DNA from 3 places in the Shewanella sp. 4_MG-2023 genome. Region 2 is predicted to be linked to each of the others. Evidence: predicted binding sites of a transcription regulator. Region 2 holds the regulator's gene; each other region holds the start of a gene.

Evidence for each region. The regulator sigma-54, encoded in region 2, starts transcription at its own class of promoters, with help from an activator protein. The targets are predictions, from matches to a motif close to GTTGGCACGNNNNTNGNNT.
Region 1: the regulator sigma-54 is predicted to act here: its motif matches at 4,831-4,849, upstream of Q4546_RS13435 (TorF family putative porin).
Region 3: the regulator sigma-54 is predicted to act here: its motif matches at 2,948-2,966, upstream of fliD (flagellar filament capping protein FliD).

The regions. Positions count from the first base shown of each region.
Region 1 covers NZ_JAUORL010000023.1:52,280-62,621, forward strand. The annotation lists gene Q4546_RS13395 (TraB/GumN family protein) at 1-468, opposite strand, end outside; gene Q4546_RS13400 (prephenate dehydrogenase) at 519-830, shown strand; gene Q4546_RS13405 (DUF3016 domain-containing protein) at 930-1,460, opposite strand; gene Q4546_RS13410 (hypothetical protein) at 1,818-2,153, shown strand; gene Q4546_RS13415 (DUF4240 domain-containing protein) at 2,248-2,757, opposite strand; gene Q4546_RS13420 (hypothetical protein) at 2,861-3,247, shown strand; gene Q4546_RS13425 (response regulator) at 3,335-4,132, shown strand; gene Q4546_RS13430 (HU family DNA-binding protein) at 4,374-4,646, shown strand; gene Q4546_RS13435 (TorF family putative porin) at 4,936-5,625, shown strand; gene Q4546_RS13440 (PA3496 family putative envelope integrity protein) at 5,930-6,106, shown strand; gene Q4546_RS13445 (hypothetical protein) at 6,171-6,563, opposite strand; gene Q4546_RS13450 (sodium:alanine symporter family protein) at 6,633-8,000, opposite strand; gene Q4546_RS13455 (cysteine-rich CWC family protein) at 8,304-8,561, opposite strand; gene Q4546_RS13460 (c-type cytochrome) at 8,674-9,717, opposite strand; gene Q4546_RS13465 (c-type cytochrome) at 9,727-10,342, opposite strand, start outside.
Region 2 covers NZ_JAUORL010000027.1:3,661-14,002, reverse strand. The annotation lists gene Q4546_RS14460 (phospholipid-binding protein MlaC) at 1-517, opposite strand, end outside; gene mlaD (outer membrane lipid asymmetry maintenance protein MlaD) at 548-1,021, opposite strand; gene mlaE (lipid asymmetry maintenance ABC transporter permease subunit MlaE) at 1,095-1,880, opposite strand; gene Q4546_RS14445 (ATP-binding cassette domain-containing protein) at 1,867-2,694, opposite strand; gene Q4546_RS14440 (calcium/sodium antiporter) at 2,878-3,840, shown strand; gene Q4546_RS14435 (KpsF/GutQ family sugar-phosphate isomerase) at 3,909-4,886, shown strand; gene kdsC (3-deoxy-manno-octulosonate-8-phosphatase KdsC) at 4,888-5,454, shown strand; gene lptC (LPS export ABC transporter periplasmic protein LptC) at 5,451-6,011, shown strand; gene lptA (lipopolysaccharide transport periplasmic protein LptA) at 5,998-6,708, shown strand; gene lptB (LPS export ABC transporter ATP-binding protein) at 6,708-7,439, shown strand; gene Q4546_RS14410 (RNA polymerase factor sigma-54) at 7,574-9,058, shown strand; gene hpf (ribosome hibernation promoting factor) at 9,082-9,369, shown strand; gene ptsN (PTS IIA-like nitrogen regulatory protein PtsN) at 9,372-9,815, shown strand; gene rapZ (RNase adapter RapZ) at 9,812-10,342, shown strand, end outside.
Region 3 covers NZ_JAUORL010000025.1:12,003-22,344, forward strand. The annotation lists gene Q4546_RS13870 (flagellin) at 130-927, shown strand; gene Q4546_RS13875 (hypothetical protein) at 1,002-1,322, opposite strand; gene Q4546_RS13880 (motility associated factor glycosyltransferase family protein) at 1,323-2,615, opposite strand; gene fliD (flagellar filament capping protein FliD) at 2,995-4,365, shown strand; gene fliS (flagellar export chaperone FliS) at 4,380-4,760, shown strand; gene Q4546_RS13895 (hypothetical protein) at 4,729-5,055, shown strand; gene Q4546_RS13900 (flagellar hook-length control protein FliK) at 5,045-6,235, shown strand; gene fliL (flagellar basal body-associated protein FliL) at 6,250-6,708, shown strand; gene Q4546_RS13910 (RNA polymerase sigma factor FliA) at 6,723-7,445, shown strand; gene motA (flagellar motor stator protein MotA) at 7,461-8,318, shown strand; gene Q4546_RS13920 (flagellar motor protein MotB) at 8,318-9,325, shown strand; gene Q4546_RS13925 (hypothetical protein) at 9,318-9,764, shown strand; gene Q4546_RS13930 (hypothetical protein) at 9,814-10,095, shown strand; gene Q4546_RS13935 (hypothetical protein) at 10,140-10,342, opposite strand, start outside.

The sequences.
Region 1 (10,342 bases), on a different contig from region 2:
GCTAAACCCTAACTGACTGAAACGCACTAATGCTACTTGCGCAGCCTGAAGCCATGGCGCTAAAGGCGATAATCCCTGACAAACCGCTAAATTGAGTTTACAAAAAGCTGGATAAGCCTGCCCTAAATCGACGCTGCTTGCTGGAGTTGCTAGGCCATATTGACCTAATAGTTGTTGAGTATCGGCTTTAGTCACATCCGCTTCAATTACCAATGCATCAGCCTGAGAAAAAGCCTGCTCAATAACCGGTGCCATCGGGTAAAAATCAGCTTTGCCCACATGAATTGAGCCTAATATGAATGCCTGTTTACCTTGATAAGTGACTTTATAAAAAGGCGGCGTGTCGGTTTCAGCTGCAGTCGCTAAACCACAGCTTAAAATAGCGACGATTAACAAACTCAAATAAGCAGAGCAACGCTTTGTTGCAGCAAACGTTAATTTAAAATCCATTAGACTTGTTAGTCCCATAGCAGACCCTTATAATTTAGCTTAATTTGAAGATGTTGAATGAGGCTATCATGCCGTATACCAAAGTTATCCAGCAAATAAAAGAAAGCCTGCAAACAGGATACCGTCAAGCCATTGATGCCGATAAAAGACTCGATGAATTACACCAAGTCGGCCACGGTAAGTTTGTAGCAATTTTTACCGAAGAACAAGGCTTTAGCCAAAGTAGTAACCGCTTCTTGCCTTATGTACAAGAATTAGCTGACGAGTTAGATGAGATCCAAGAACTCAGACATATTCCGCCTGAAACCTTAGAGGCTTATGTGAAAAAGCTCGGTGCTTTGCTGCAAACCTTGCACTTATTCAAACAGAACACCAAATAGCTGACACCAGCACTTAGTGATGTTTAGGCACAAAAAAGCGGCTTATCAATAAGCCGCTTTAGATTTTAAATATAACATAAACTACTGAATCATAGATATTTATAACTTAGGTGCTACGGTTTTCTTTAACCAATCTTCAAGCATTTTAGTCTCATACTCAAACGGCTTTTGATTACGGGTTGAATGGGTGCCATACATAAAGTTCATATCAACTAACTTTTCATCACCGGCCATAATCACTTGCTCACCTTCAGTGATGCTGTAGCTAAAGGTCATACGTGGTGGGTATAAGTCTTTTACAATCCGCAGTTCACTAGCGGAGGTCGCGCCAAATGTTGGCCGCAGATCACCGGCTAAATCCACATCAGAAACCACCATCTCAAGTTTCTGCTCTGGTTTTAAAATCTTTTCAGCTTCTTTGTTGATATTTTTAGTCATAGTGTCGAAAAAGCGCTGCTGAAAACGAGATTTCACTTCATTGGCCGTTTTTAAATCTCGGTACTTTTTAGGTTCTTGCCATTGAATTTTAACCACACCGTCTTCAGTCACTGGGTTGACCACGACTTCGTCCTTAGCTGCAGCAACATTACATACCAATGCACCTGCTAATAGTAAATATTTCATTTTCATCATTTTCCCCTAGCTATGAACCTAGTGTTTAAAAAATCAACAATTCTATACTTGTCGGATTATACAAGCAGTTACCTGAATATAAGCTTAACCTACTCTAGCAATACTTGCTGAAACAACATTTGATAGAGATTAATACCGACCAACCCAAAATCTGCTCAAATAACAAACTAACTGTTCAGTAATCATTCAGTAAAAATAGGTTAATGTGTCTCTCAACAAGTACTAGCGCCTTATTTCCCTTAACAATATCAAGGTGAATATCGCGAAAGACTGACCAACGAATAAAATTTGGACATATATATCGCTCAAGGATTCAGCGCTAATAGCAATTAACGTATCAATACTGGAGTTAATATGAATAACATCGAAACCAATACAGCAATCGGCACAACTACCAGCAATAAGATGATTAAGCCTATCGCTCTCGCAGCGACAGTTTTTATCGCCATGCTGGTGTCATCTTCAAGCTTTGCCCATCAATTTGATATCGATTCAAAAGGCGCCGAAGCGATAAAACAACACCAGCAATTAATGAACCAGCATATACAAGTCGCTGAGCAAGAGTTTAATGCTGAATTAGAGAAAAACCTTGATCAGCAGTTACAAACCGCTGCACACAAGTTTATGACTCAAGCCTGCACTAAATACGGTTTAGAGTTTGATACTCAATCAGAAACTTGCAGTAGCTAAGTCTGCCGATTGACAGGCTTACATCTCAATTACACTAAAAATGCAGCTATAAAGCTGCATTTTTTGTGGATGCTTAATTAACTTTCAGCGATATTTAAAATGGAAAACGCTGGCTTAATAAAGGATAGTTTTTACGGAGATCTTTTTTCTTGGTACTGAACTTTTTACCTTGAGGAGTATGCTGACCAGAGGGTACAAAAGGCAGCTCTTCACCGCAGCGGTCTTCATAGATTTTTCCGGCAATCAAATCATAATCTTCAATAAAGGGATAAGCATAGTCATCTTTTGTTGGCCATAACTCAAGCTCGCCCAAACAGTCGGGGTTAGCAATAATCTTGTTATACCAGGTCTCACCTAAGGATAAAATAAACCCTCGAAACTCCACAAAGCCATAATCTGAATCACAGCCAGTAACAATGTAAGCTGCGCCCCAAGTATCCCAGCGGTAACTGCGGCGCATTTGTTGGCCAAATATCTTATCAAAAGCCGCTAAGTCAGCATCATCGAGCGCCGACAATTTTTCCACTAATTGATCATGGCACGCTTGCTCTGATTGCTCAGGATGGCTACGGGTCACCAAAGACCAAAATTCCGCCTCAGTCATTACTTATCCTAATTTCTTAAAAAACGTTTTCACAAACTATCTCTACTCACGCTATTCTACACCACATGACCACTCACATAGTTCCAATAATGATAATAATACTATGAATAAACCACCGTTAAGATTAACCCTATTAATTGCATTGTACGTGTTACTGTCTATTGTGGCCCTTTGGCGCTCTTATAGCATTCAAAGTATAGATTTATTCAGTATCGGCGTTATCCCTGTGTTGGTTGGCTTATTAATGCGAACACACTGGGCCAGCATTGCCTTAAAGGTATATTTAGCCATTCAAACCTTAGCGATATTAGCACTGTCTACCACTGCTATTATCGCCTATCAAATCACTCCTGAAGATGTAAAAGTGGTGTTCAATGGCTTTAATATCCCTATTCCTGCCATTGCTGCGGTACTATTTTCACTGCTGGTGTTTCAATACTGGGTGGCATTTTGTAAAGAAACAGCGATTTATTTGAAGCCCAAAAGTTAACAAAGGCGCCCTGCTGACTATATTCATCCCTTAGCATAAGTTAACATGCGCCCATAAAACTCAGATCGAATAATAAGAAGCTATATAATGAGCCATTTATCGCCCAGTGAATTATCCATTTTGTTAGTTGAACCATCTGATGTTCAGAGAAAAATAATTATTTCACGCCTGCAACAAGAAGGCGTACATAGCATACAAACCGCCGCTAATCTTGCTCAAGCTAAAGAGATTATTGTTCGACACACGCCAGATCTCATTGTCAGCGCTTTACACTTTACTGACGGTGAAGCGACTGAACTACTCAGTTTTATTAAACAAAACTCTGACTATCAAGATATTCAATTTATGTTGGTATCCAGTGAATGTCGCCGTGAGCAACTGGAAATATTTAGGCAATCTGGAGCCGTCGCGATTTTACCTAAGCCTTTCGATGCCGATCATTTGGCCACAGCACTGAATTCCACTATTGATTTAATCAGTAATGACGAACTGGACCTAAGCCATTTTGATGTTCAGGATATTCGCACTTTAGTGGTTGATGATAGCCGCATGGCGCGAAACATTATCAAACGAACTATTACTAATTTAGGTATTCGGATGATAAGCGAGGCAACTGATGGCGCTGAAGCTATCGAATTAATGCAACAGCAAATGTTTGATTTAGTAATCACCGATTACAATATGCCAAGTGTTGATGGACTGGCATTGACCCAATATATACGCCACCAAAGCCAGCAGTCTCATGTGCCGATTTTGATGGTGTCATCAGAAGCTAACGATACCCACCTAAGCAACGTATCAAGCGCAGGTGTTAATGCGCTATGTGATAAACCCTTTGAACCTAAGTTAGTGAAGCAACTCCTGTATCAACTGTTAGAAGATTGATAGCTAACAAATTTTTGTAGGCCAAAGTTCAAAATGAGCAGCAACAAATCAATAAACTTGATAAAAACGGCAGAAGCAGTTAATTCACTCAGCCGAGTTTAAGCTAACTAGATCACTAAAAAGTTACTTATTTGCAATATAGCAGCACATTTATCAGATAAAATGCTTTCAAAGCCTTATGGCTTATGGCATGTTAATCTAGTTCTAAATAAATACATCTATGGAAAGCAGAGAATACAACATGAACAAAAGTGAATTAATTGCAAAAATTGCAGAAAATGCTGAGTTAACAAAAGCTGAAGCGGGTCGTGCACTAAAGTCTTTTGAAGAAGCGGTAACTGAAGCCATGAAAAACGGCGACAAGATTTCTATCGTAGGTTTTGGTTCTTTCGAAACATCAGTTCGTGCTGCACGTACAGGTCGTAACCCACAAACCGGCCAAGAGATCCAAATTGCTGAAGCAACAGTACCTAAGTTTAAAGCAGGTAAAACGCTAAAAAATAGTGTTAACTAAAAACCGCTAAAACGATAAAACCTCCTTTTTTGGAGGTTTTTTTATGTCTTTTTTTTGCATAAATAAGTAAAAACAACACTTAAACTGCACAATTAAAGTGCAACTACGCATCATTAGGTGGCAACATAAATGCAACATAAATGTGCAGTAATTTTTAAGCTATTGATTAATTTAACTTTATAAACATGGCACATCATTAGCAACACGTACCTCAGATAAAACAACATTTAGCGTCGACCCGACTTTATGCAAGATGCTAATTGAATAATAAAACTTTGAGGGAATGAAAATGAAAAAATCTCTGTATCAAGCTATTGCGCTATCAACAGGTTTACTTTTAAGCACTACAGCTTTAGCTGAAGTCACGGGTAATATTGGCGCGACGTCAGACTATATTTGGCGTGGTGTGTCACAAACTAGTGGTGCTGCGGTTCAGGGGGGCATTGATTATGGCCATGAGTCAGGTTTCTATGTCGGTGGTTGGGCATCAAATGTAGATTTTGGTGACGGCACCTCTTATGAGCTTGATGTGTATGCCGGTTTCGGTGGTGACATTACAGAAGACTTAAGCTACGACATTAACTACCTTTATTACGCTTACCCAGATTCACCGGGCAGTGTTGATTTTGGTGAAGTAACAGTTGGTCTCGCGTGGAAATGGTTAGATGTCGCATACTCTTACACAGTCAATGGCGGTGATGATATTGCTGAAAGCCCATTAGATTCAAAAGATATGATGTATGCTCAAGCTAACCTGACTTTCCCATTAACTGAAAAAGTGTCACTGGGTTTCCATTATGGTTACTCAAACGGTGATGTAATCACTAGCTGGTACGGCACTGATAGCTATTCTGAGTACAACGTATCACTAAGCACTGATACTGATTTCGGTACTATCTCGTTCATGGCAACAGATACTGATTTAGAAGATGATGATGCTAAAATTGTTCTTGGTTACTCATATAGCTTCGATCTATAACCATCAAAAGTATTAAATGATGTTAGCTATTTAATCTAAATTATTAAAAAATCAAAAAACGTCACCTTAGGGTGGCGTTTTTTATTGCTCTGAGCCTCAAAATCCTCACCACAGAAGTGCGCATTTTTTTTATTAGCTGCTACATTCAAATTATGAGGTTATTTTTCTGCTGCCTAGCAAATTATTGCTCAGCAATAAAGTAGCAATATTGTGCTCACGGTTTCAAGCCGTTCAGGCTGTGATTACCGTTTATGTAAAGCCATTAATTATGCTTTACGAGTACCACCCATGTGAGGATAAAGTGATGGCTAATATTACTGAGACTATCCCAAATGATACTGAAATCGAGGCAATGGTTTCACCAAAAAATCAACGCTCCGCTGAAATTATTGAACGTAAAAGGCAGGTTAAACGCCGCTTAGATGATTATCTAGAACAAGCTGAATTGCGAAAAAGCTTAGGGGAAGATGACTTCTTTTAACCCAGTTCCTTGTCTGGGCTCATCAGGCCAATAGTTTTTATAAGCTTAAAGCTTCACTTTAAGATTAAGACTTTAATAAGTATGCAAGACCATTGCACTCTAAATAAATTGAACAGGCTGGGTAAATCATTTTGCCGCAGTCTGTGATAATGAGTGCATTACCGCCCCTTTGTTGGGTTTGCACTTTTAATTCTTTTTTCAGCATGCTGATACTGGGGACACCAACCTCTATTGCTTCAGGGTTGTTAGCGCAATACGTCGTCACCACCTCACCTAGCGGTTCATTGTCATGGTTATACAATTCACTGGGCTGATAGATTTCAACCGTTGAAGCTTTAGCTTGGTAAGTAATATATTCATCAGCATTGGTTCTTATAGAGATGCCATTACAGCCACCGACGATTAATGAAGCCATAAGCAAAAAACTCAATGGAAGTATCTGGTTTGAAAGTTTCATCGATAATATTCCTTCTCAGTAAAGGCATACACTCCCCGTGTATGCCTTCATCATTCATCAACAGCGTTATTAGCTCTCTAATGCCTTAGCTTTTTGCTTGGCAAAATACTCTCGGGTTAAACCAAAGACCACAGGACTTAATAGGACTAGCGCAATTAAGTTAGGAATGGCCATCATTGCATTAAGCGTGTCAGCCAACAGCCAAATAAACTCTAATGAACTCACGGCGCCTATGGGTACCACAAGGGTCCATATTAAACGAAATGGTTTTACCGCTTTATCGCCAAGCAAGTATTGAACACACTTCTCACTATAAAAACTCCACCCTAGAATAGTCGTGAAGGCAAACACAGCAAGTGCTACCGCCACAATATAATTACCCATGGGCAGTGCATGTGAAAATGCATATGAAGTTAATGCGGCGCCGTTCTCGCCTGATGTCCAAGCACCGGAAACAATAATCGCTAAACCAGTAATAGAGCACACAATGATGGTATCAATGAATGTACCTAGCATGGCCACTAAGCCTTGCTTTACCGGATCATTGGTTTGCGCTGCAGCGTGAGCAATGGGCGCACTACCTAAGCCCGCTTCATTGGAGAACACACCACGGGCGACACCAAAACGAATCGCAGCCCAAACAGCTGCGCCAGCAAAACCGCCTTGAGCAGCAACTGGGTTAAACGCACTGTGAATAATTAATTCAAATGCTGCAGGAATTTGGTCTGCATATACCACTAAAACAGCTAAACCCGCGGCAATATAAAACAGGGTCATTAACGGCACGAGTTTACCAGCAACTTCTGCAATACGTTTAATACCGCCCATGAGTACTGCACCGACGAGTACCATTAAGACTAAACCAGTAACCCAGCTCGGCACGCCAAAGTTAGCACTCATGGCATCTGCCACTGAGTTAGTTTGCACGGTATTACCGATCCCAAAACCGGCAATAGAGCCCAGTATCGCAAACGCTGTCCCTAACCAGGCCCATTTGCTGCCTAAGCCATTTTTAATGTAATACATCGGTCCACCGACGTGATTGCCATTACTGTCTTTTTCACGATACTTAACTGCCAATACCGCTTCGGCAAATTTGGTCGCCATACCCACTAATGCGGTGCACCACATCCAAAATAATGCCCCTGGCCCACCAATAAAAATAGCGGTAGCCACACCAGCAATATTACCTGTTCCTATGGTGGCTGAGAGCGATGTCATTAGCGCATTAAAAGGACTAATTTCACCTTTATCAGTGCTATCACTGTCGGTTGCTCGACCCGACCACAGCAGTTTAAAACCAGTGCCTAATTTTAGGATTGGCATTAATTTTAATCCGATAGATAAAAATAATCCCACTCCTAAAATCATCACCAACATGGGTACGCCCCAAACGATGCTGTTTACTGCATTAATAAATGCCGTTAATCCTTCCATTGAAAACCTCATAATGAGTTAAATATTTATAGTTATTATTAATCGTTATCACTAAACGTTATTTTTACGGTTACTGCGTTCACACTACTAATACATCAGTGCGTGAATTTCAGATTACCTTCATTGGCACTAAATTGGAAACATCGGTACGATTCAAACCGAACAAATCAGCAAATAACAGTTTTTTATCAGCCAATTAAATTAATTTAATTATAAAAAAAGCGCTAACTAAATTAGCGCTTAAATCTTATTGAACCATTACAACCTAGCCTAAACACCCTGAATAAGCAGTCATTAAGGCCTTCACTGGGACAGTTTTTGATAGCAGCTTTGACAGACGCAGGCTTTGCCCTTTAACTCTGTGCGCAGCTTGTCACTGATCACAGCTTTAGCTGAAGCGCTTAAACACCAGCAGTCTTCAATCGGTTTACCCGCACTAACCGCGCATTGATTAACCTGCTGGCAAACGGGGCACGCTAATGGCTCAAAAATCGCGTCTTGTGCCTCAGATACTAATGGTTCATTTGCTTGGTTTGGTGAGTATATTTCTACATCTTTCATCTGGTTCACTTTGTTTCGTTAACTGGTTTAATTTCCATAAAATGCTTTATGAGATAAGGCTATGCCTTAACGATTGTAGCTTAAAAGCATAAGCTTGAAACTGGTTAAAGTCCTACTTATTAACAGGAAAATTTGGATAAGCTTCGGCGCCTAAAACATTACCAAGCTGCTGCTTGCCATAAAAGCCATCATGTTGATGATGACTTTTTTGGGTTTGTGGCAGGTCTCCTTTAAAACGCGGATCTTGCGGCCTTTCATGGGCATTAACAAAAGCTGCCACATCCCAAGCCTGCTGCACTGTTAGCTGAATACTTTTACCCAGCGGCATATTCTCATAGATAAAATTAGCTGCAGTGTTCACTCTATGCATCCCTGCGCCCCAGTTGTAGCTTTGCGGCCCCCATAATGGCGGTAAAGCGCTCACATTAGCCATTTTAATGCCTTGACCATCAACGCCATGACAAGCCTGACAATGGGTTTGATAAACTATTTCGCCTCGCTCAGTTGAATAAGCTTGTTCTGGCGCTTCTAACTTGGGAAAACCTCGGCCAGCAAGTGAGCTTAATGCTTTTTGATCCCATTTAGCTTTCACTGCAGCTGGAATTGGGAACTCTTCTCTATTGCCACCTTTTACCAGTTCGACATCACTCAACTCTGCTACTTTGCTATCGAGATTAAATTGATTCAGTAAACCGCTCATGGCTAGCCAATAAGAATAAGCTGAGATAGCCACAAGTTCCTTACTGCCTGATGCGGGGGCTGTACCATTCATTGAATAAGTAAAGCAACCTTGAATCCGTTCCTGGTAGCTATTCACTTTGTCATTTTTCTTTCGATAAGCGGGATAAGCCATATAGGCAGCCCATAGCGGTGAAGCATTGGCTTTATTACCTGCGTTCATATGACAATTAACGCAATTAAGCTCATTGCCGACATATTTATCTCTTAATTGCTGAGTATTAACAAATATCTGATAGCCCAAACGTACTTTGTCGCCAAACTCACCCTCTGGAATAGCTGATAAATCGCTAGGTTGCAGATACTGCGCTGCGGGATCTTTTGCTATAGCGGGGATCTGAGCTTGCCTATCGGGTAATTCTGCAGCGCTAACTGAACTGATAAACACACCTGCGACTAAATAATTAAACAGTTTCATGGTATGTCCTTATTTTTGTGCCAAAGGCTGTTGAGCAGCAGCATTTTGAGCCAGAGGTTTTAAAGCTGAAAAGTACGCTGACAATGCGTCAATTTCATCAGCAGTCAGCTTAGCGGCAATATTAGCCATCATATTATCGACATCACCTTTTCTAGTACCATTTTGCCAAGCCAATAGTTGGTTTTTTAAATAGCTAGGTTCTTGGCCTGCAAGTCGAGGGAAGTTGGCTGCGCCAATGCCTGAAGGTCCATGACAGCTAGTACAGGCAGGTATATCGCGACCCCAATCTCCCTGATAAGCCAATTTTTCCGCCGTATCAGTTATCACAACCTTGTCACCGCGGTATTGCAATGGGATCTCAGCTACTGTTTTAGCGGCAAAGAAATCAGCAACGACTTGGATAGCATCACCTTGTACTGTCGCAGCCATCGCCGACATTGTGGGACTTTGTCGATTACCCATTTGAAAATTAACCAGCTGCGAGGCGATATACTCACTGGATAAACCCGCCAACCTAGGCCCTATAACACCTAAACCCTCACCATTAACACCATGGCAAGTTAAACAAACTTGCGCCTGTGTGGGTACGGTTTGCAATAACTCTTTGGGAGATTGAGCAGGAATA
Region 2 (10,342 bases):
GTAAACTCACGCCTTCCGCCACCAAATCAAACGCTTTCCAGCTGTCATCTTTTAGACGTCTGGCTTTAAACACCACTTTAATGGGCGGGCGACCATCTTCAATAATTTCGACGCGGACATCGATCATTTTCTCGTTACTAAAATCAGCAGCCGGGAAAAACTGTACTTGCTGACCAGTGTACTCAGTAAAGGCTTGGGCATAGGTAGCCACTAAATAACCTTCAAAAGCATCCACAAACCGCTGACGTTGTTCAGGAGTCGTGTCACGCAGGTATTGCCCCATCACTTTATACGCGGCGTATTTATAATCAACATAGGGCATAAGCTCTTCGCGAACGATAACTTTTAAATAGCTTAAATCATTGTCAATGAGGGCTTTGTCTTTATCAAAACGCGCAAAGGTTTTCTCTGATACTTGCTGCACCAGCTTGAACGGATCATGGGTATCTATGTCATCAGTCGTCAGCTCTGCAGCACCAAGCGGGCTGATGCTTAACCATAAAAAGACACTTAACATAACGCGAATAAACTGCTTCATATACCGCTCCTACTTATCATCCGATGACATGCTATAGATTAACTGACCGATTAAGTCTTCCAGTACTAATGCTGAGCGCGTGTCATAAATTTTATCGCCATCAGCGAGCATCTCAATATCATCATCCATAAAGCCTGGGGTTAACCCCAAAAACTGCTCACCCAATAAACCTGCAGTTAAAATCGATAAGCTGCTGGTCTCTGGAAATTGATCATATTGCTTATCCATAGTGATGCTCACTATCGGTACAAGCTTTTTGGGGTCGAGCTGAATATCAGTTACCCTTCCGACAACCACCCCGCCCACTTTCACTGGCGAGCGTACTTTTAAGCCACCGATATTGCTAAATTCAGCGTGTAAACTGTAAGTTGCCTGATTAGGCTTAAGCTCAACATTGGCCACATTAAATACCAGCACACAAAATGCCACTAAGCCTGACAATAAGAACAATCCAACCAATAACTCTATTTTCCGTGTCAACATACGACTAAACCACTTTAATTAATGAATGCAAAATTTACCCAACTTACCTCTAGCTAACACTCAGCAGTTAACATCAATTGCCGAACATAATCGCTGTCAGTAAAAAATCGAGCGCTAACACTGCTAAACTCGCCTGAACCACAGTGGATGTGGTCGCTCGGCTAATGCCTTCGGGGTTGGGAATGACTTCATAACCACGATATAAAGATATCCAGGTTACCACTACGCCAAAAAGCACACTTTTGATTAAACAATTTACAATATCTTGGCGCCACTCAACCGATGCTTGCAGAATTGACCAAAAAGAGCCGCTATCAATGCCTTTCCATTCAACTCCCACTAAATGACCGCCGATAATGCCAACAAGACAAAACATCATCACTAATAATGGCAGGGTGATAACCCCCGCCCAAAAACGTGGCGCTATGATTTGGTGTAAAGGGTCAACCGCCATCATCTCTAAGCTTGATAACTGCTCGGTTGATTTCATTAAGCCAATTTCAGCGGTTAATGCCGAGCCTGCGCGCCCTGCAAAAAGTAATGCCGCAACCACAGGACCAAGCTCTCTTAATAAGCTCAATGCCACCATGGGCCCTAGGCTTTCGACCGTGCCAAAATCAGCCAGTACCGTATAAGCTTGTAATGCCAGCACCATACCGATGAACAGGCCAGAGACTATGATGATCACCATGGAGCGAACACCCAACACATAAACTTGCTTGGTGATTAAGCCAATATCTTTTTTAACATTCGGCCAACGGGCAATAGCGCCCCATAACATCAGCCCTGCTCGGCCTAGACCTGAAATAAAATCCAAAGCAAAGCGGCCAATATTACTGATAAAGTTAATCACGTCCACTTAACATCTCCTGTTGATAGTCTTCAGCTGGATAATGAAAAGCCACCGGCCCATCGGGTGCTCCATGAATAAATTGCTCAATTTGTGGATTGGTTGAAGCCCGTAATTCAGCAGGCGTGCCTGAAGCGATTACTTTTTTCTCGGCGATAACATAAACATAGTCGGCAATACTCAATACTGCATCCACATCGTGGGACACGACCACCGAAGTCAGCCTCAATGTTTCAGATAATTCGCCAATCAATTTCACCAGCACCGCCATCGAAATAGGATCTTGACCGGCGAAAGGCTCGTCATACAAAATCATTTCAGGCTCAAGTGCTATCGCCCGCGCCAATGCAACTCGGCGCTGCATGCCGCCGGATAACTCATTGGGCATCATCAGAGCGGCGCCCCGCAGCCCCACGGCTTGCAGCTTCATCAACACAATCTTACGAATAATAGTTTCAGCTAACCCTGAGTGCTCACGCAGCGCAAACGCCACATTATCAAACACATTCATATCGGTAAAAAGCGCCCCACTTTGAAACAACATACTCATGCGCTTTCGCTGCTCAAATAATTGTTGCCGCTTCAGTTGGTGAATGTTTTGCCCAGCAAAAAGCACCTCACCACTATCAGGGGTTAATTGACCGCCGATAAGTTTAAGTAAGGTGGTTTTACCTATGCCACTTGGCCCCATAATGGCGGTCACTTTGCCAGTTGGAATGCTGAGACTGATATCATCAAAGATAACCTTAGTCCCTCGGCTAAAGCCCATGTTCTTAACTTCTACAAGGGCTGACCTAGTGGGCTCTAAACTTGGAGTAGACATGTCTATAGAGGAAATAATAGCCTTCCTAGAGAACGAGATGTAGAGCTGAAGTGTACGAAATTGTGTAAGAACCTACAACAAATCAATCACCATGCGTTACAATCCCTAACAATTTTCGCAATAGCGATGATTTTTGTTAATATCTGACAAAAATATCGCCATAACTCAAATAATTGGAACAAGATGCTTTTTAATATCATGATGCTCATCGTCGGATTGGGCGCATTAGTTTGGAGCGCAGATCGCTTTGTTTACGGAGCTGCCGCCTTTGCTAGAAACTTAGGCCTGCCACCAATGTTAATCGGTTTAACCATTGTGGCCATGGGCAGCTCAGCGCCAGAAATGCTGGTTGCTGCCACCGCATCAATGGAAGGCATGAGCGATACTGCAATTGGTAACGTGCTCGGCTCAAACGTGGCTAACATCACCTTGATATTAGGGGTTACCGCATTGTTTGGGGCTATTTCAGTTCGCTCAGAAACCTTAAAGCGTGAAATTCCAATCATGATTGCGGCAACCGTATTAGCTGGCTACCTTATTCACGACGGCATGCTCACCCGTGTTGAAGGTGGGGTATTATTAATCGCATTTTTCGCCTTGATGGGCTATTTCATTTGGAGCGCGATGCGAAATAAGAAAAAAGATGTCCTAGCTGATGAGTCTGACGCAGAGATCCCTAAAAATGTACCCACATTACATGCTATTATCTGGATCATTGTTGGTATGGTGTTATTGCCACTCTCGGCAGACTGGATGGTGACGGGCGCGGTAGGCATTGCCAAGACATTTGGCTTGTCAGATCTGGTCATCGGCTTGACCATTATTGCCATTGGCACCAGTTTACCGGAACTAGCAGCATGCATCGCTGGCGTCCTAAAAAAAGAAGACGACCTCGCGATTGGTAATATTGTTGGCTCAAACATTTTTAATATTTTAGCAGTGCTGGCCATTCCAGGGCTGATTGCCCCAGGTGAAATCGACATAAATGCAAGCGGTCGAGATTTTTACATGGTACTAGCAACCAGCACCGCATTAGCAGTACTGGTATTATCGAGTGGCGCTAAAAAGCAGCTTACTCGCTGGCATGGAGCCCTTTTATTAATCGTCTTTATTGCGTACCAAGTTGTCTTATTTCAATCACAATAATGGGGCATAAAGATGTGTGACTCACCAAAGCGTAACCCGAAATCGCTTTGGACAATAGAGAGATACATATGACAGAACAAACACAATTGCGCCAATGGGGTCGTCAAGTCATTGATATTGAAAAGGCAGCATTAGATAACCTTTATCAATATGTAGACTCAGACGAGTTTGGCCAAGCCTGTGAACTCATTTTAGAATGTAAAGGCAAAGTCATTGTCATGGGCATGGGCAAATCTGGCCACATTGGCAATAAGATTTCTGCCACACTCGCCAGCACAGGCACGCCTGCATTTTTTGTTCACCCTGGCGAAGCAAGCCATGGCGACTTAGGCGCTCTGGCAAAAAATGATATTATTTTAGCCATATCAAATTCTGGTGAAGCCAGTGAAATTCTCACCTTAATGCCCGTTATACAGCGCATGGGGGTCCCGGTAATCGCGATTACGGGTAAACCAGAATCCAATATGGCCAAGCTATCTAAACTGCATTTATGTATTGAAGTGCCTGAAGAGGCCTGCCCATTAGGGCTAGCACCAACATCAAGCACTACCGCAACCTTGGTGATGGGTGACGCCTTGGCCGTAGCATTATTGCAAGCGAAAGGCTTTACCCGTGATGATTTCGCCCTATCCCACCCTGGTGGATCTTTAGGTCGTAAACTATTACTTAAAGTCAGCGATGTAATGCACAAAGGCGCTGATATTCCACAGGTGAAAAGTGAGCTCTGCATTACTGAAACCCTATATGAGATCTCAAATAAAGGTTTAGGTATGACTGCAGTGATCGATAATGCAGACAAGCTAGTCGGGATCTTTACTGACGGTGATTTACGCCGCGTCATCGATGCTGAAGTGAACCTGCGTACTACCGCTATTGCCGATGTAATGACAACCAACTGCATTACCATCAGCCCAGGTATTTTAGCCGCGCAAGCATTACAGATTATGGAAGAAAAAAGTATTAACGGTTTAATTGTCGTAGACGAGAACCAACGCCCAGTCGGCGCACTTAACATGCTCGATATGGTTAAAGCTGGAGTCATTTAACATGTCATTACACGAAACACTGCACCAAGGTTTTTACGGCCCAATCTCTGATGATGTTTGGCAAAAAGCCAAAAAAATTAAGCTGCTTATTTGCGATGTCGATGGGGTATTTTCCGATGGCCGTATTTATTTAAGTAATGCAGGGGAAGAGTTAAAAGCATTTCATACCCGTGATGGTTATGGCATTCGCTCTATTTTAACCAGTAATATTCATGTTGCTGTGATAACCGGGCGTAAATCTGCCATTGTGGAAAATAGAATGACCGCTTTAGGTGTCACTCATATTTATCAAGGTGTTGATGATAAACTAGTGCCTTACCAAAGCCTGTTAGATACCTATGGCGTTAGCCCAGATGAAGTCGCCTATATTGGTGATGACATGGTTGACTTACCTGTGATGAAACAGGTTGGCCTTGCAGTTTGTGTGGCTGATGGCCATCCTTATGTTAAACAACATTGCCATATGACCACCACCATTAACGGCGGAAATGGCGCATTACGTGAACTCACCGATTTGCTATTACTTAGCCAAGATAAGTTTGAAAATGCCCACGGAATGAGTATATGAGCCGAGTGACCTTCGCTATTATCGGATTTTTTGGCGCAGCCTTAGTCCTTTATTGGCAAGTACAAGTTAAACGTAGTCAGATGGAGGCAAGTAAATTGCCTGCCCCTGCTCGCCCTGATTTTATCGCCAATGACTTACGCACCACTGAATTTAATGAGCAAGGTTTAGTGCAAAGCCGAGTCTCAGCGAAATACATGGAGCACTTTCAGCAAAGTAATGAAACCATGTTTACTGAGCCTGTCTACCTTATTTATCCTGAAAATGGTGAAGCCGAATGGCAATTAAGCGCAGATTTAGGCAAGCTGAATAATGAAACAGGCAAAGTAGTTTTAGAAAATAATGTTATTATTGATGCAATAAACATCGACGAGCCATTACAATCTTTGACAACCACCATGTTGGCACTCGATATGAACACCATGATTTTGACCTCAGATAGACAAATTTTTGTTACTGGGTCAGATTTTAATATACAAGGTTTAGGCCTGTATGCTGATTTAAATGCTCAAGAACTTGAACTTTTAAGTCAAGTAGAAGGAACGTATGAAGCAAAGTAAACTTTTGATTGCCTCACTACTCAGTGTAGTCAGTATTGCCAGCGCCTATGCAAAAGAAGGCGATTTACAGCAAGAGCTTAAAGTCGCAGCTGTGAGCCAAAAAGCTGACATAAAAAACAATCAGGTCATCTTCTATGGCCCAGTTAATGTGACTCAAGGGTCGATTAACATTAATGCCGACGAATTACGCGCATTTGGCACCGAAAGCGGCACCCAAAAAACCATGGTTGCCACAGGTAACCCTGCGACATTTTCCCAAGAGTTAGATGATGGCCGTATTGGTACTGCCAGTGCCGATGAAATTAAATATGAGCTTGCCACTAGCATTTTAACCTTAACGGGTAATGCTAAATTGGACCAAGCTGGCAGCCAGGTTACTGGTAACCTAATTAGCTACAACATTGAAAAGCAGCAGTTAATTGCTGAAAGCACCGGTACTGGTGAAGATCGGGTTATCACTATTTTTCAACCAGAAAGTCACCCAGACTTGATTGATTCTGAAAAGAAAAAAGATGAGCAACCACATTTACCAGACAGCGCTAAACCCGGTGATGACACGCCACCAGCTATAATTGAAAACAACAATTTATCTGCTGTAGAGGCTGTGAACTCAACTGAAACACCCGAAGTAACTGAATCACTTAACGCTGAGGCGCAGGCGACATTGTCAGCCCCAGCAGCTGAGCAAAATGACTAATGACCCAAATTACGTTAACCGCTGAAAATCTCGCTAAGAGTTATAAAAGTCGCCAGGTAGTAAAAGATGTCAGCCTGACGGTAAAAACCGGCCAAATTGTTGGCTTACTTGGCCCTAATGGCGCGGGTAAAACCACCACCTTTTATATGGTCGTAGGCCTAGTCAAAAGTGATAAGGGCCGCATTCTGATCGATGAAGATGATTTAACCGCAGATCCAATGCATTTGCGCGCCCGAAAAGGCATTGGCTACTTACCTCAAGAAGCCAGTATTTTTCGTAAGCTCACAGTACACGATAATATAATGGCAGTGCTTCAAACTCGCAAAAGCTTATCAAATGAGCAGCGCATTGAAGAACTGGAACATTTATTAGAAGAATTTAACATAACTCATATCCGTGATAGCCAAGGTATGGCGTTATCGGGAGGCGAGCGTCGCCGAGTTGAAATTGCACGCGCATTAGCGGCAAATCCTAAGTTTATTTTATTAGATGAACCTTTTGCAGGGGTAGATCCTATCTCAGTAATCGACATCAAGAAAATTATTCAACAACTTAAAAGCCGTGGTTTAGGGGTGCTAATTACCGACCATAATGTCCGTGAAACACTTGATGTGTGTGAGCGAGCATATATTGTGAGTCACGGAAACTTGATTGCTGAAGGAACACCTGCTGAGATCTTAGTCAATCAGCAAGTTAGGTCGGTATACTTAGGTGAACAATTCAAGCTATAGTTAGCACTATTCAGTTTTTAGTATGGCATTCGCGGCCAACAACAAACCTTAATCTAGTCTATTTTTCTAGGATCATAAACTAGCGCCCACACTGTTCGTCGCGATGATGTAATTCAATTAGGGACAAGCGGTACATGAAAGCCTCACTCCAACTCAAAATGGGTCAACACTTAACCATGACCCCACAGTTGCAACAAGCGATTCGCTTATTGCAACTTTCCTCATTGGAGCTACAGCAAGAAATTCAACAAGCACTTGATTCAAACCCGCTATTAGAGCTTGAAGACGAATTCACTAAAGCCAAAGAGCCCGTAAAAGAAAACGCCCTGCAAACTGACACCGATTTTAGTGATAATAGCCAAGTCACCATAGAAAAAGACACCTCAACGGTTGATACCACTGAATCGCTCACTAAAGATTCTATGCCTGAAGAACTCCCTATGGATACCACATGGGATGAGGTGTATACCGCCTCGCCGACTTCTGGCTCTGGCGCAGTATCGAGCGGTAATGATATGCCGTTTCAAGGCGAAACCAGTGAAGGCTTGTATGAGCATCTTGAATGGCAAAAAAACCTCACTCCCTTTTCTGAAAATGACTTGGTGATTGCAACCGCCATTATTGATGCCATTGATGAGCGCGGTTACCTCACCCAGAGCGTTGAAGACATTTTGCAATCCTTAGGCACTGACGATATCGAACTCGATGAAGTTGAAGCTGTACTTAAACGGGTACAACACTTCGATCCCGTCGGCATTGCAGCGCGAGATTTAAGTGAGTGTCTATTAATTCAATTAGGCCAATACCCTAATGAAATTCCTTGCATAGATAATGTTAAGTTACTGATTAAAGATCATCTTGATTTAATCGCCGGTCGTGACTTTAGGTTACTGATGCGTAAAACCAAGCTTAAAGAAGATGATTTACGTGAAGCCATTGAATTTATTCAAACGCTCAATCCACGTCCAGGCTTGCAAATTACCCCCATTAAAGATGAGTACGTCATTCCTGATGTTACTGTACTTAAAAAGAATGGTCGCTGGGTGGTCGAGCTAAATCCCGATAACATGCCTAAAATTGGCGTTAATCAGCAATATGCAGCTATGGCCAAAGGCGGTTCAAGCCAAGCTGACAGCCAATTTATTCGTGGTCATTTACAAGAAGCCAAATGGTTTATCAAAAGCATCGATAGCCGTAATGAAACCTTACTAAAAGTGGCTAACTGTATCGTACAATTTCAGCAAGGTTTCTTTGAGTTCGGTGAAGAAGCCATGAAGCCGATGGTGCTCAATGATATTGCTGAAGCGGTTGAAATGCACGAGTCGACCATTTCACGGGTCACGACCCAAAAATACATGCATACCCCCCGTGGACTTTTTGAACTAAAATATTTTTTCTCAAGCCATGTAAGTACCGATGATGGTGGAGAATGCTCTTCTACAGCAATTCGCGCATTTATTAAAAAGCTCGTAGCTGCAGAAAACCCGAAAAAGCCTCTTAGTGATAGTAAAATGGCGACACTATTGGCTGAACAAGGGATTAACGTTGCTCGACGTACGATAGCCAAATATCGAGAGGCAATGCTCATCCCTCCCTCAAACCAACGCAAAAGCTTATAACTTTTGTTATTGGAGGATGACCTATGCAAATTAACCTGACTGGAAACCATATTGAAATAACTCAATCTTTACGGGAATACGTGCAAACAAAATTTTCAAAGCTTGAACGACACTTCGAACAGATCAATAATGTTCACGTTGTGCTCGATGTTCAAAAGCTACAACAGATTGCCGAAGCCAAACTGCACCTAAAAGGCGGTGAAGTGTTTGCTGTATCGCGTAACGCTGATATGTATGTGGCAATAGACGCCCTGATAGATAAGCTAGACCGTCAGGTAATTAAACATAAAGAGAAACTCACTAAGCATTAACGATGGAACTTCGTACCATCCTGCAGCCGGCGTGCACTACCTGTGCCACTCCGGGCAGTAAGAAAAAGGTACTGGAATTAATCAGCAATTTAATGGCTGCCCAGTACCCAACCCTTTCTTCACAGGCTATTTTTGAAAGTCTAATAGCGCGTGAAAAAATGGGCAGTACAGGTATAGGAAATGGCATAGCAATTCCACATGGGCGCTTAGATAATATCGAAGAACCCATTGCTATTTTAATCAAATGCGAAGAGCCAATCGCCTTTGATGCCATAGACAAGCAACCTGTAGATATTTTATTTGCGCTTCTTGTACCTGCAGATCAGTGCCAGCAACACCTAAGCACATTATCTAGCATGGCAGAGAAACTCAGTGATAAATTGATACTTAAACGACTTCGAAAGAGTCATGACGCTACAGAACTTTATCAGGTTATTACTGCATGAAACTTGTCATCGTATCGGGACGTTCAGGTTCAGGAAAATCAGTCGCACTGAGAGTGCTTGAAGATTTAGGTTATTACTGTGTTGATAACCTGCCACTGCCACTGATTGGCAGCCTGCTTGAACAGCTTAAAGATAGTAACGAGCTTGTCGCCATTAGCGTCGATGTGCGTAATATCGAAGAGCAAGGCAAAGTACTCAAAGAGCAAATTGCTTTACTGTCTGACGATACCAGCATTACCAGTTTCTTTTTAAACGCCAACGATAAAGTGTTACTGAAGCGTTTTAGTGAGACCCGCCGATTACACCCACTGTCTAAGAATCAAATTTCGTTACAAGAAGCCATTAAGCTTGAGGGGCGGTTACTCGAACCCATAGCCAAAATGGTTGATCACTATATCGACACCTCGCAAACTAATATCTACGAATTGAGCGATCATGTTCGGCAAATCTTGCTAGGCAGTTTTGATAAAGAATTAGTGGTACATTTTGAGTCATTTGGCTTTAAGCATGGCATGCCGGCTGAAGCA
Region 3 (10,342 bases), on a different contig from region 2:
AGGCACTGATTTTATTAGGTAATAAAAAAAGTAATGTGATATTTTTCAAGTTTGATTCAGTTTCGATTTATAGGGTCGTTTTAATTATTTAGAGCAACAACACAACCTGAAACTTTTAAGGAATGAATCATGTTATCTGTACATACCAATAACGCTTCAAACATCGCGCAAAACTCTATCTCTAATAACAACAACTTAATGACTAACGCGATGGAGCGTTTATCGACAGGTCTGCGTATCAACAGCGCATCTGATGATGCTGCGGGTCTGCAAATTGCTACTCGTTTAAACGCTAACGTAACCGGTATGGAGCAAGCGAGCCGTAACGTTAACGATGCAAGCTCTATGCTACAAACTGCTGATGGGGCACTTGAAGAGCTAACTAACATCGCCATGCGTCAAAAAGAACTGGTTACTCAAGGTTCAAACGGTGTTAACTCATCAAGTGATTTAGCTGCAATTGCGGACGAATACAATCAATTGAATGCTGAAACGGCACGTATTCTCGACGACACTGAATACTCAGGACAGTCATTATTTACTGCTTTAGAAACTGGTGTTAAATTCCAAATCGGCGCTGGCGCTGGTGAAGAATTAACAGTATCACTTAATGCTATTACCAGCTTAGCTGATATCGCTACTGGTGGTACTTTCGGCTCAGCACAAATCCGTGCTGTCGATGACTTTATTGATGCTGTCGGTGCTGAGCGCTCAACTTTAGGTGCTAACATTAACCGCTTAAGCCACACTTCAGCTAACCTTGCTAACGTGACTGAAAACACCAAAGAAGCAGCAGGTCGTATTATGGATGCCGATTTCGCAGTTGAATCAGCCAACATGACTAAAAACCAGTTATTAGTACAAGCAGGTACTACAGTACTGTCTAACGCTAACCAAAACACTGGTTTAGTAATGGGTCTGCTATAATAACCTTAGAGTAAACCTAAGATTATTATAATAAAAGTGCCAACAGTGATACTGTTGGCTTTTTTATTACTTGATTAAGTCAATAAATCCATTTTGGTATTAATCGCTTGCAATAGCGCCACTAAATCATACTGGATATAGTCGGCCATGCCGCACCAGTCTCTTCTTTCATGGGCTTCGGTTATCCGTAACAGGGCATTAGTAAGCAATGCTAACAGGCTAGTTTGCACCTGAGCTTGTAATTCACTTTGTTTAATCACTTCACCCAGTTCTAGAAATCGCTCATTGGCATAATTCTTAATTTCCATTAAGCCTTCCATTTCACGGCCAATCCGCAAATCATTACCGATGTTGATTAATTGTTCGATTAAAGCGTCTTCAGCTAACATCTCCATTTATATGCACTCCTTAAATTGACTACCGGAAATTTTTGCGCCTTTTAAACTTGCTTGAAAATAGCGCACGTTAGGCGTTTGATGGATGTAATATTCTAAGCTACGCAAATACCCTCGAAAATTAAGATCTGTCCCAACTCTCTCACCGAAACCATTAATGACCCAGTGCTTTTTCTCAGTTTTAGCACTAGGCCCCAGTGCACCATCTTCCCAGTGGGCATGGGTTTTATTATCGGGATAACAAAAATCGGCGCCGAATAAGGTGATCTTTTTAGCCCCCAATTTAACCGCAAGATCCACTGCAGGATGAATAACACTGCCATTGGTATATAAACGCATTTTGTTGTGCTGCTGGCAAAGATCGTCAAACAAAGGCAGTTGCGAATAAGCCATATATTGTGGCCCCGGCCAGTTTGCCAGTAAATCGGTGGTTACGGTAGGAAGGCTGACAAGAATGGTTTTTTTATCAATATGCTCAGGAAAATGTCCCATGCTAATTAATGCATCCATACTAACCACAATATCAGGTATTACCCCATTGTGAGCCAAGGCCATATAGGCGGTATCTACCGCTATCAGCAGTGGTTTATTGTGTTTTAATGCTTGTTGCTTTTTTAGGAAATCGTAGCTGTCTTCTAATGTTGGCCCTGCACCAATAACAAACACTTTTTTAGCTTTATGGGTTTTGAGTAATAATGCCGCATCATCCATTTGCTCAATAAAGGTCGCATTGTCGTTAAAACGCTGCAGGGTTTCTGGCAATTTTTTATCATGATATTGATTATTGTACGCGCGAACATTGTCAGACACGAGGACATCTCTTATTGCAGCATGCGCATCATCAACCAACTCTAAATCAGGGGTAATGGCAATCCGCGGCCTCTTCAAACCGATAGAATTATCAGCAAATATCAGTGATACTCTCTTATCCATCAGCCATTGGCTTTGATCGGTATAAGTGATTAGCATCGCAAATAAGGCATAATTTAACGGATGCACATCTATTTGTTCGACATCTGTGAGTAACAGTACTGTCGGTACGTCCCCCATACCGAGGCCATAAACCGCCACCTTTTTTTGCGAAGAGAGTTGATAATGCTCAATCAACAATTTGGCTTCACCGACTCTGTCATAACAGCTGCTAAGCTGAATACCATTGACCCGAATGGTTTGTTCAGTTGCACTCACTAGATTTGTTTCTAAATGCGCAAATGATTGTTTGGATATAACCGCGGCGATGGCAGGCCAACGCTTGTTAATGACCTGCATGTTTTTCGCAAATAATTCTGACATCTACCTTACCTTTGTGCTTAGTGCTCATTACTCGTACTGGGGTTAACGCATGCTATTGCGCTATCGCGGCTTATAGCCATTGAACTCCTGTAGGGCGACCATAAACGGTTTTTGCTGAAATTTTCGAGAACGTTTACGCCGATTTAAATCATTGCAAATGCTTCAGTCACCCCCTTTTAGAGTCGCCTTCAATGTTTAACTACAGCTCACTAGCAAGAGTAACTGTCGTAGCGAGCTTGCATTGCGGAAAAGTGCGTTCCATACCGCTCAAGGAGCCGGAACCTACCCTTCCGCAAAATATAAACAACACTTTATTAAACAACATCTTAATTGTTGGCACAAAGATTGCCATTCATAAAGATAGACTATAGGAGTTGCCATGATTTCAGGTATGAGTGCCGCATCATTTGCTGAGCAATTAGTGTCTGCAGACCGAATGGGAAAAGATGCCCTGTTCAAAACCAATTTAGATAACAGCAATTCACAAATTGATGCTTATAAAATTCTTGAAACCACCTTAAGTAAGATGACCACTAACCTGGACAAATTAAATGGTGATGGTTTTGACGGTAAAGATTCTGAGATCAGTGATGGTAGTGCCGTTATTACCGTGGATAATGATGCGCCTACAGGGGTGTACGACCTCCATGTTAAGCAGCTAGCCCAAGCCCATCAAATCAGTCAGAGCTATGCTAGCGAAGATGAACTGTTGCCGACCACGGGTATTTTCAGCCTTGATGTCGATGGCGAAAGCATTGAAATTGATATGGCCGATCTTAACGCCAGTGGTAGAGCCACCGTAGCCGACCTGCGTGATGCGATTAACAAACACCCTGATAACCCTGGCGTGCAAGCTTCACTGGTGAGAACCGGTGGCAATGTTGAGCTGATGCTGACATCCACAGAAACAGGCAAAGACTTTGAAATAGATGCACAAATGGATGGCGCAGCTTGGGGCACTGAACGCGTGTCAGCCCAAGATGCTCAGTTCACCCTCAATGGCATCGACATTAGCAGTAATTCAAACTATCTCGAAAATGTCATCGATGGCGTCAACATCGAACTTAAAAAAGCGCACGCCGTGGGTGAAAGTGCCACCATTACTATTGCCTCTGACACCGAAGGTGCTGAAGGCGCGGTAAACGACTTTGTTGACTCTTTTAATGATTTGATGACCAAACTGAATGAGCTTACCCGCTCGATGGGCAGCTCGGTTTTAGACGATATCAATAAAGACAAAGACGATGATAAGGATGACGATGATGACGATGATGACGATGATGACGATAAAGACTCATCGGTCGGCGAAGATCAGATTGGTATTTTAAAAGGCGATTCAAGCCTAAGAATGCTCCAAGGCAACATTCGCAATGCTGTTTTTAAAACCGCGCCAAATGGCATGCGTTTATCTGATATTGGTATTGAAATGGGCCGTGATGGTCAACTTTCAATTGATGACGAAAAGCTGTCTCAAGCCATCTTAAGCGACCCTGACAGCGTGAAAGAGATGTTCACTGGTGATGGCAGCATCGTTGACACCATTAACACCAGCATAGACCCATTTACTAAATCAAATGGCTACATCGATTTAAAACAAAAAAACCTCGACTCAAAAGTAGAAGGCATTGAAGACAGTATGTCACGTCATGACAACTTGATGTCACAGCGTTACCAAATCTACCTCGGTCAATTCACTGCCATGGAAAATACTATTAGCAAGCTCAGCTCTGCCAGTACTCTTTTTTACTAGGAATTAAATATTAAATGTTGAACGAATACGATCCTTTTAACGCATACAAGCAAACGACCCTTGATGCCCGCGTTGCAGCGGCAAACCCACATGAAATGGTGCGTATGCTGCTGGACGGACTGCTAGAAGAAGTACAAAGAAGCAGTGGTTTTATGGAGCGCCGTAGTTTTGAGGACAAGGGCAAAAGTATCAATAAATGCCTCAACATTATTCATGGTTTAGATTCAATGTTAGACCTTGAAAATGGCGGTGAAGTCGCCACCACACTTAACCGTTTATATGACTATTGCAGCCGTCAATTGGTGACTGCCAGCGTTGAAAACAGCATTGAAGCACTTACTCCCGTTATTAAGGTAATTACAGATGTCAGAGCCGGTTGGGCCAACCTCAACTAATCAATGGCACCAATTTGAAGTGGCATTGCTGAAATATGCACAGCTTAAAGATTGGCAAAAAGTTGAAAAAGTGAATGAGTTAATGATGTTGGCGCTAAGTGCTCAAGGGAAACCTAAAACACAGCAGCAACTACTTGCACGTCGTTCTCTAGCAAAAGTGCATCAAAAGGTCATCGGCATCGCAACCGCTGAAAAACAAGCCATTGCCACTGAAATGAAACAGTTTCACGCGCAACAAGATGGCCTTGCTGCATACGAGTTAACCAATATCAGCGGAAACGTTTATGATAAATAATATGGCGAGTTTTGCAGCTGGGAACAGCTCAATATATCACTCAGCAAACAATCCGCAGCAAAATAACGCCGACACTCAAGGTGATGAACTTGGGATTATAGGTTTTGTGATGCCGACGGTTGAAGCAAGACCCGAAAGTGCCAATACTAGTGCGCCCTTAAACCAAGGAGTACAGTCTTTTAGTGGCACATTTTTGGCTTCTGACTTACCTGCAAATGTACTGACTGAGTTAAAGCAACATCCGCAGCTAAAAGGAATGTTAACCCAAGATAGCAGTGGTCAATTACAGTTCCAATTACCTGCAGATGCAGATACTGCGTCTAAAGCGGTTAACTCAGATGCACAAGCGTTATTGGCGTTAATTCAGCAGTTTGCTGAAAAAGCGACGACTCAAGCCGGTGACTCGGTCAATAATACAAATGCCCAAATTGGCGCTTCAATATCAACAACGGCTGTGCCCATTGCGCCGCTATCAATGCAACAGTCAACGCCAATATCAACACAAAAGTCATCGACACCATTATCAAGCTCGCCAATGTTACAACAAGCGTCGGCACCTGCATCACACTCTCCGATGTTGCAGCAAGCGTACAGCCCTGCAATAGAGCCACCAATATCAGCAACCAGCTTTGCTGCTATTCAGCCTGTTACTACCGAGGCGGCTAACAGCGATATTGATAGTATTAATCAAGTCATTCAGCAGTTAACTGCCACCACCCAAAAAAGCCAAAATCCGGTGAGCCAATGGGGCCCTGTATCGGTCACCCAATCAGCCCCTTTATTGCATCAAGCAAATGAAATGATGTCGCCTTTACGGGACCAGTTACGTTTTCAAATTGATCAGCAAATTAAGCACGCTGAGCTGCGCTTAGACCCACCAGAGCTTGGCAAGGTTGAACTTAACATTCGACTAGATGGAGACCGTTTACATGTACAAATGCACGCTGCAAACCCTGCAGTAAGAGATGCATTACTGATGGGCTTAGACCGTCTGCGAATGGAGTTAGAAATGGATCATGGTGGTCAGGTGGATATTGATATGGGCCAGCAGCAATCTGAGCAACATGCTCAACAGCCGCTACCACTGACCAACGCTGAATCAGCTATTGAACATCAAGCAAGTGAGCAACAACAAACGGCTCATCGCACGCAACAAGATCAAGTTGACTTGCTCGCCTAACCAAGGAATACAAGATGGCTATTGGAAAAAGTAAAATAATTAAAATTAGTATATTCGCAACTCTATTTTGTGGTTGGTCTGCGGGTATGTTTTGGGTTGGTTGGAAGTCACCAGAATTGATTGGAAGCCCTTTCAGCGAGTACGAACCTGCGCCAAAAGTGGCCAGTTATTACCCGCTGGAAAAGTTTGTATTTTCTATTTCTGGCAAAGAAACCAACCATTATTTGTTATTGGAGATGGCGCTTAAAAGTACTTCTGAAGATGCTAAAGAAACACTCACAAGTGCTGACCCACTGATTAAAAATACCCTTATGAAAATGTTTTCTCAAAAAGACTTCGAGCAACTTAGCGCCAGTAATCAGCTTGATATTTTACAAACTGAGGCTCAGGTATTACTCGCGACAGTACTTAACGAGAATAACTTCACCATCGAACTTGATGACGTACTGTTCACTAAAATGGTTATTCAATAAAGAGAAATTGTCATATGCAATCAGGTCAACTCGCTTATCAAGCCACTTTTGATGATCAAAGTGTCAATCGTTTAACCGAAGCGCAAGTTATGCAGCAATATTTGCCATTAGTGAAGAAATCGGTATCACACCTTAGAACTCACTGTGGTGCTGCACTGGCGATCGAGGACATGGAGCAAATAGGGTTAATGGCATTGCTGGAGTCTTCAAGGCGCTACCCTGGTGAATATGACAATGGTTTTCTCTCTTTTGCAGGACAACGCATCCGCGGCGCGATTCTCGATGAATTGCGCCGTCAGGATTGGCGTCCACGTCCTGTAAGACAACAAGCACATCAACTCAATGATGCGGTTCGTAAGTTGATTCGAGAGCTTGGTCGTGAACCCACTGATACGGAAGTTGCTGAAAGTTTAGGTTTATCCAAAGACCAATATCGAGATCGCTTATTTGCAACACAATCAGAATCAATGAAAAGTTTGGATGAACTCCTCGAAGATGGTGCTAATTTCAAAGACAAAAGTTGTTTTATTGAGCAAATAACCAATAAAGACACCTTATTCAAAGCAATTTCGAAATTAAACAAAAGAGAACAAGTAATTCTGTCGCTTTATTATCAGCATGAACTTAATTTAAAAGAGATCGCTGCAACCCTAGGATTAACTGAAACGCGCATTTGTCAGCTGCATAAGCAGGCTGTGGTGAGCCTTCAGCAAATCTATCAACAGTGGGAGCGATAAAACCAGGCAGGAAATATGAGCAAGTTAGTAGGTATATCAATCATTCTTTTCTCAGTATTTGGTGGATATATTTGGGCAGGAGGCATCCTAGCTGCTTTATGGCAACCTGCTGAGCTTTTGATCATTTTTGGCGCAGGATTCGGCGCTATTATTATCGCTTGTCCAAAAGCAGTTTTAATGGACATGATTGAGCAAATTAAAGAAGTTTTTACCAAAGAATCTGAAGACCCCGAGTTATACCCGCAGTTATTTGGCTTAATGAATATGCTGATGACTCAAATTCAATCACAAGGCTTAAAAGTCCTTGATGAGCATATCGATAAACCCAACGAAAGCTCACTCTTCCTGATGTATCCAGCAGTACTTGATCACCCCAAGGTAATGCAATTTTTAATCGATAACTTGCGTATGCAGTCAATGGGTAAGATTGCTCCCCACGATTTAGAACATATCCTCGATGAAGAAATCGAGCGTATTGAAGAAGACAGCTTACGCCCCTCTCATGCAATTGGAAAAACGGCAGAAGCCATGCCTGGTTTCGGTATTCTCGCTGCAGTGTTGGGTATTATCGTTACCATGTCACACATTGACGGTCCTATCACCATGATTGGGGTAAAAGTGGCCGCTGCCTTGGTGGGAACCTTTATTGGTATTTTCGCCTGTTACTGCTTTTTTGACCCATTAGCAAAGTCACTTGAACACCTTGTGGAGAGAAAGAGCGCCCAACTTCGTTGCGTTGCCGCAGGATTAGTTTCCTTTGCCAAAGGCAAGCCACCGATGTTGGCACTTGATGCAGGCCGCAAACAAATTCAATCAGAAAACCGCCCTTCATTTATCGAGCTTGAACGCTGGATTGAGGAGCAACGCGGCTAATGGCTATTCATCAAGAACAAATAATTATCAACCGTAAGAAACGCAAAAAAAAGCATGCGGCCCATGGCGGTGCTTGGAAAGTCGCCTTTGCTGATTTTACCTTAGCCATGATGGCGTTATTTATGGTGTTGTGGATCATGCAGGTTGCCGATCAAAAAGAGCGCACCCTAATTGTGCAGTACCTTAAAGGCGATATGAATTCATCGGGTCCACTCAACCCGTTTGATTTAAGTCACCCATCTTCAATTATTGATCTTGATGGCAGCTTATCTATTGAAACATCTGTAATGCCTATTGCTGGCCAAGGTAAAAACACACTCTCAGTCAATAAGCGCCATGCGCTTGGTGAGCAGGACTCAGCAGCAGGCACAGGTAATAAACTCAATTCATTGTTACCAGGTGAATTTGAAACCCAAATACAACTTGAAGTGCTTGCTCGAGAAATTGAGGAAATTATTACAAATGAAGACATGAACGCCAATGTGAATTTGCAAATTGTTCCCCAAGGTATTCGTATTCTGGTTCATGACAATGTGGAGCAATTTATGTTTACCCGTGGCAGTGCTAACGTGCAAACTTATTTTGAAGATCTGTTACTGGCATTAGGAAAGTTACTTGGACAAATTAATAATGGTTTGAGTATTTCAGGGCATACAGATTCTTTGCAATTTGCTGGTACGAGTTTTACCAACTGGGAGCTATCTAGCCAGCGAGCATTATTGGCCAGACGAATACTAGAAGCCGGCGGGGTTCGCTACAAACAAGTCGTGCAAGTAACAGGAATGGCAGACCAATCACCTTATATATTAGATGACTCTGCAGCTGCAGCCAATAGACGTATAGAGCTGTTAGTCCTCACAAAAGAAGCAGAAAAAAGTCTCCGCATGATGACAGGCTTACAAAGTAGACATAGCGAAGGCAATAGCCAAATCAACAACAAAGTCGATAAAGCAATTCAAGCGGCTGAAGATAATATCCCTCGAGCACGGTATTCCATTAATGACTGAAGAATACAAAGAAGTGGGCCAGTTTGCACCGCGTGAAAGCCGTAAAGAGCTAGCAGAAACAGCCACTGTAGATCATCGCGAACATGCACGAATAAGCCTTAGAGAGTCCCAAGAGGAGCTATCAAGAGCCTGTGATGGCATCAGTGTCAAATTACACCAGAAAAGCTGGTTTCTTATGGAAGAGTTAGGCATTGCCAATATTAAAGATATCAGCCTAAGTGGTGTCGGTTTAATAACGCCATTAACTCTTGAATTAGAATCCATCGTTTGGGTCGAGATTAAACAGCAGTTTTTTGAATTCGCCATCAAGCGACAATATCCCATTAATCAAAGATTAACTTTCATTGGTGGCCAATGGATCTCTGACAATCAAGCTAAGCTCACCAAGCTGCTAGCTGAGATCAATAATCTAAAAATCACGAATGATTTAACTGAATAATATTATTCAACAAAATAATAATATTCAGTGAAGTAATAGGGACATTAATATGCAAACCAGAGATAAAAGAAAAGGGCCAGATGGTTTACAAAAGCTATTTCTGTACTTGATTTTGATCGAATGGTTTTTGCTGATCTACACAACAACGACAATCAGTAGAATGACTTTTCGCCAAGGCTTAATGACCCTAACACTGCTACTGGGTTTTAATTTAATACTCGCAAAACTAGGCAGAAAACGCGCTAAGCGATCAACCGATGGTTATATTATTTATCCCATTCTCTGTGGTGGTTTACTGTCTTTTATATTACTAATTTATTTTATTTTTTAGCCGTAACATCAAATAATAATGTTAAGCCATTGTTTAACTTAAACTTAATAAGCAGTCTTTATTTTACTATTCTTGGTGATGATTGCTTCTTTATCGATGCAAACCTTACCCTTTTCAGCGCAAGCCTGTAGCGTCACTTCAACACTTGAGGTGGTTTGATGCTTATTAATGGTTAAGCCATGAGCTAAAGCCAAGTTTGACATAGCTTGATAGGCTTGCGTTTCAGTTGAACTAAATTGGAAGCTAT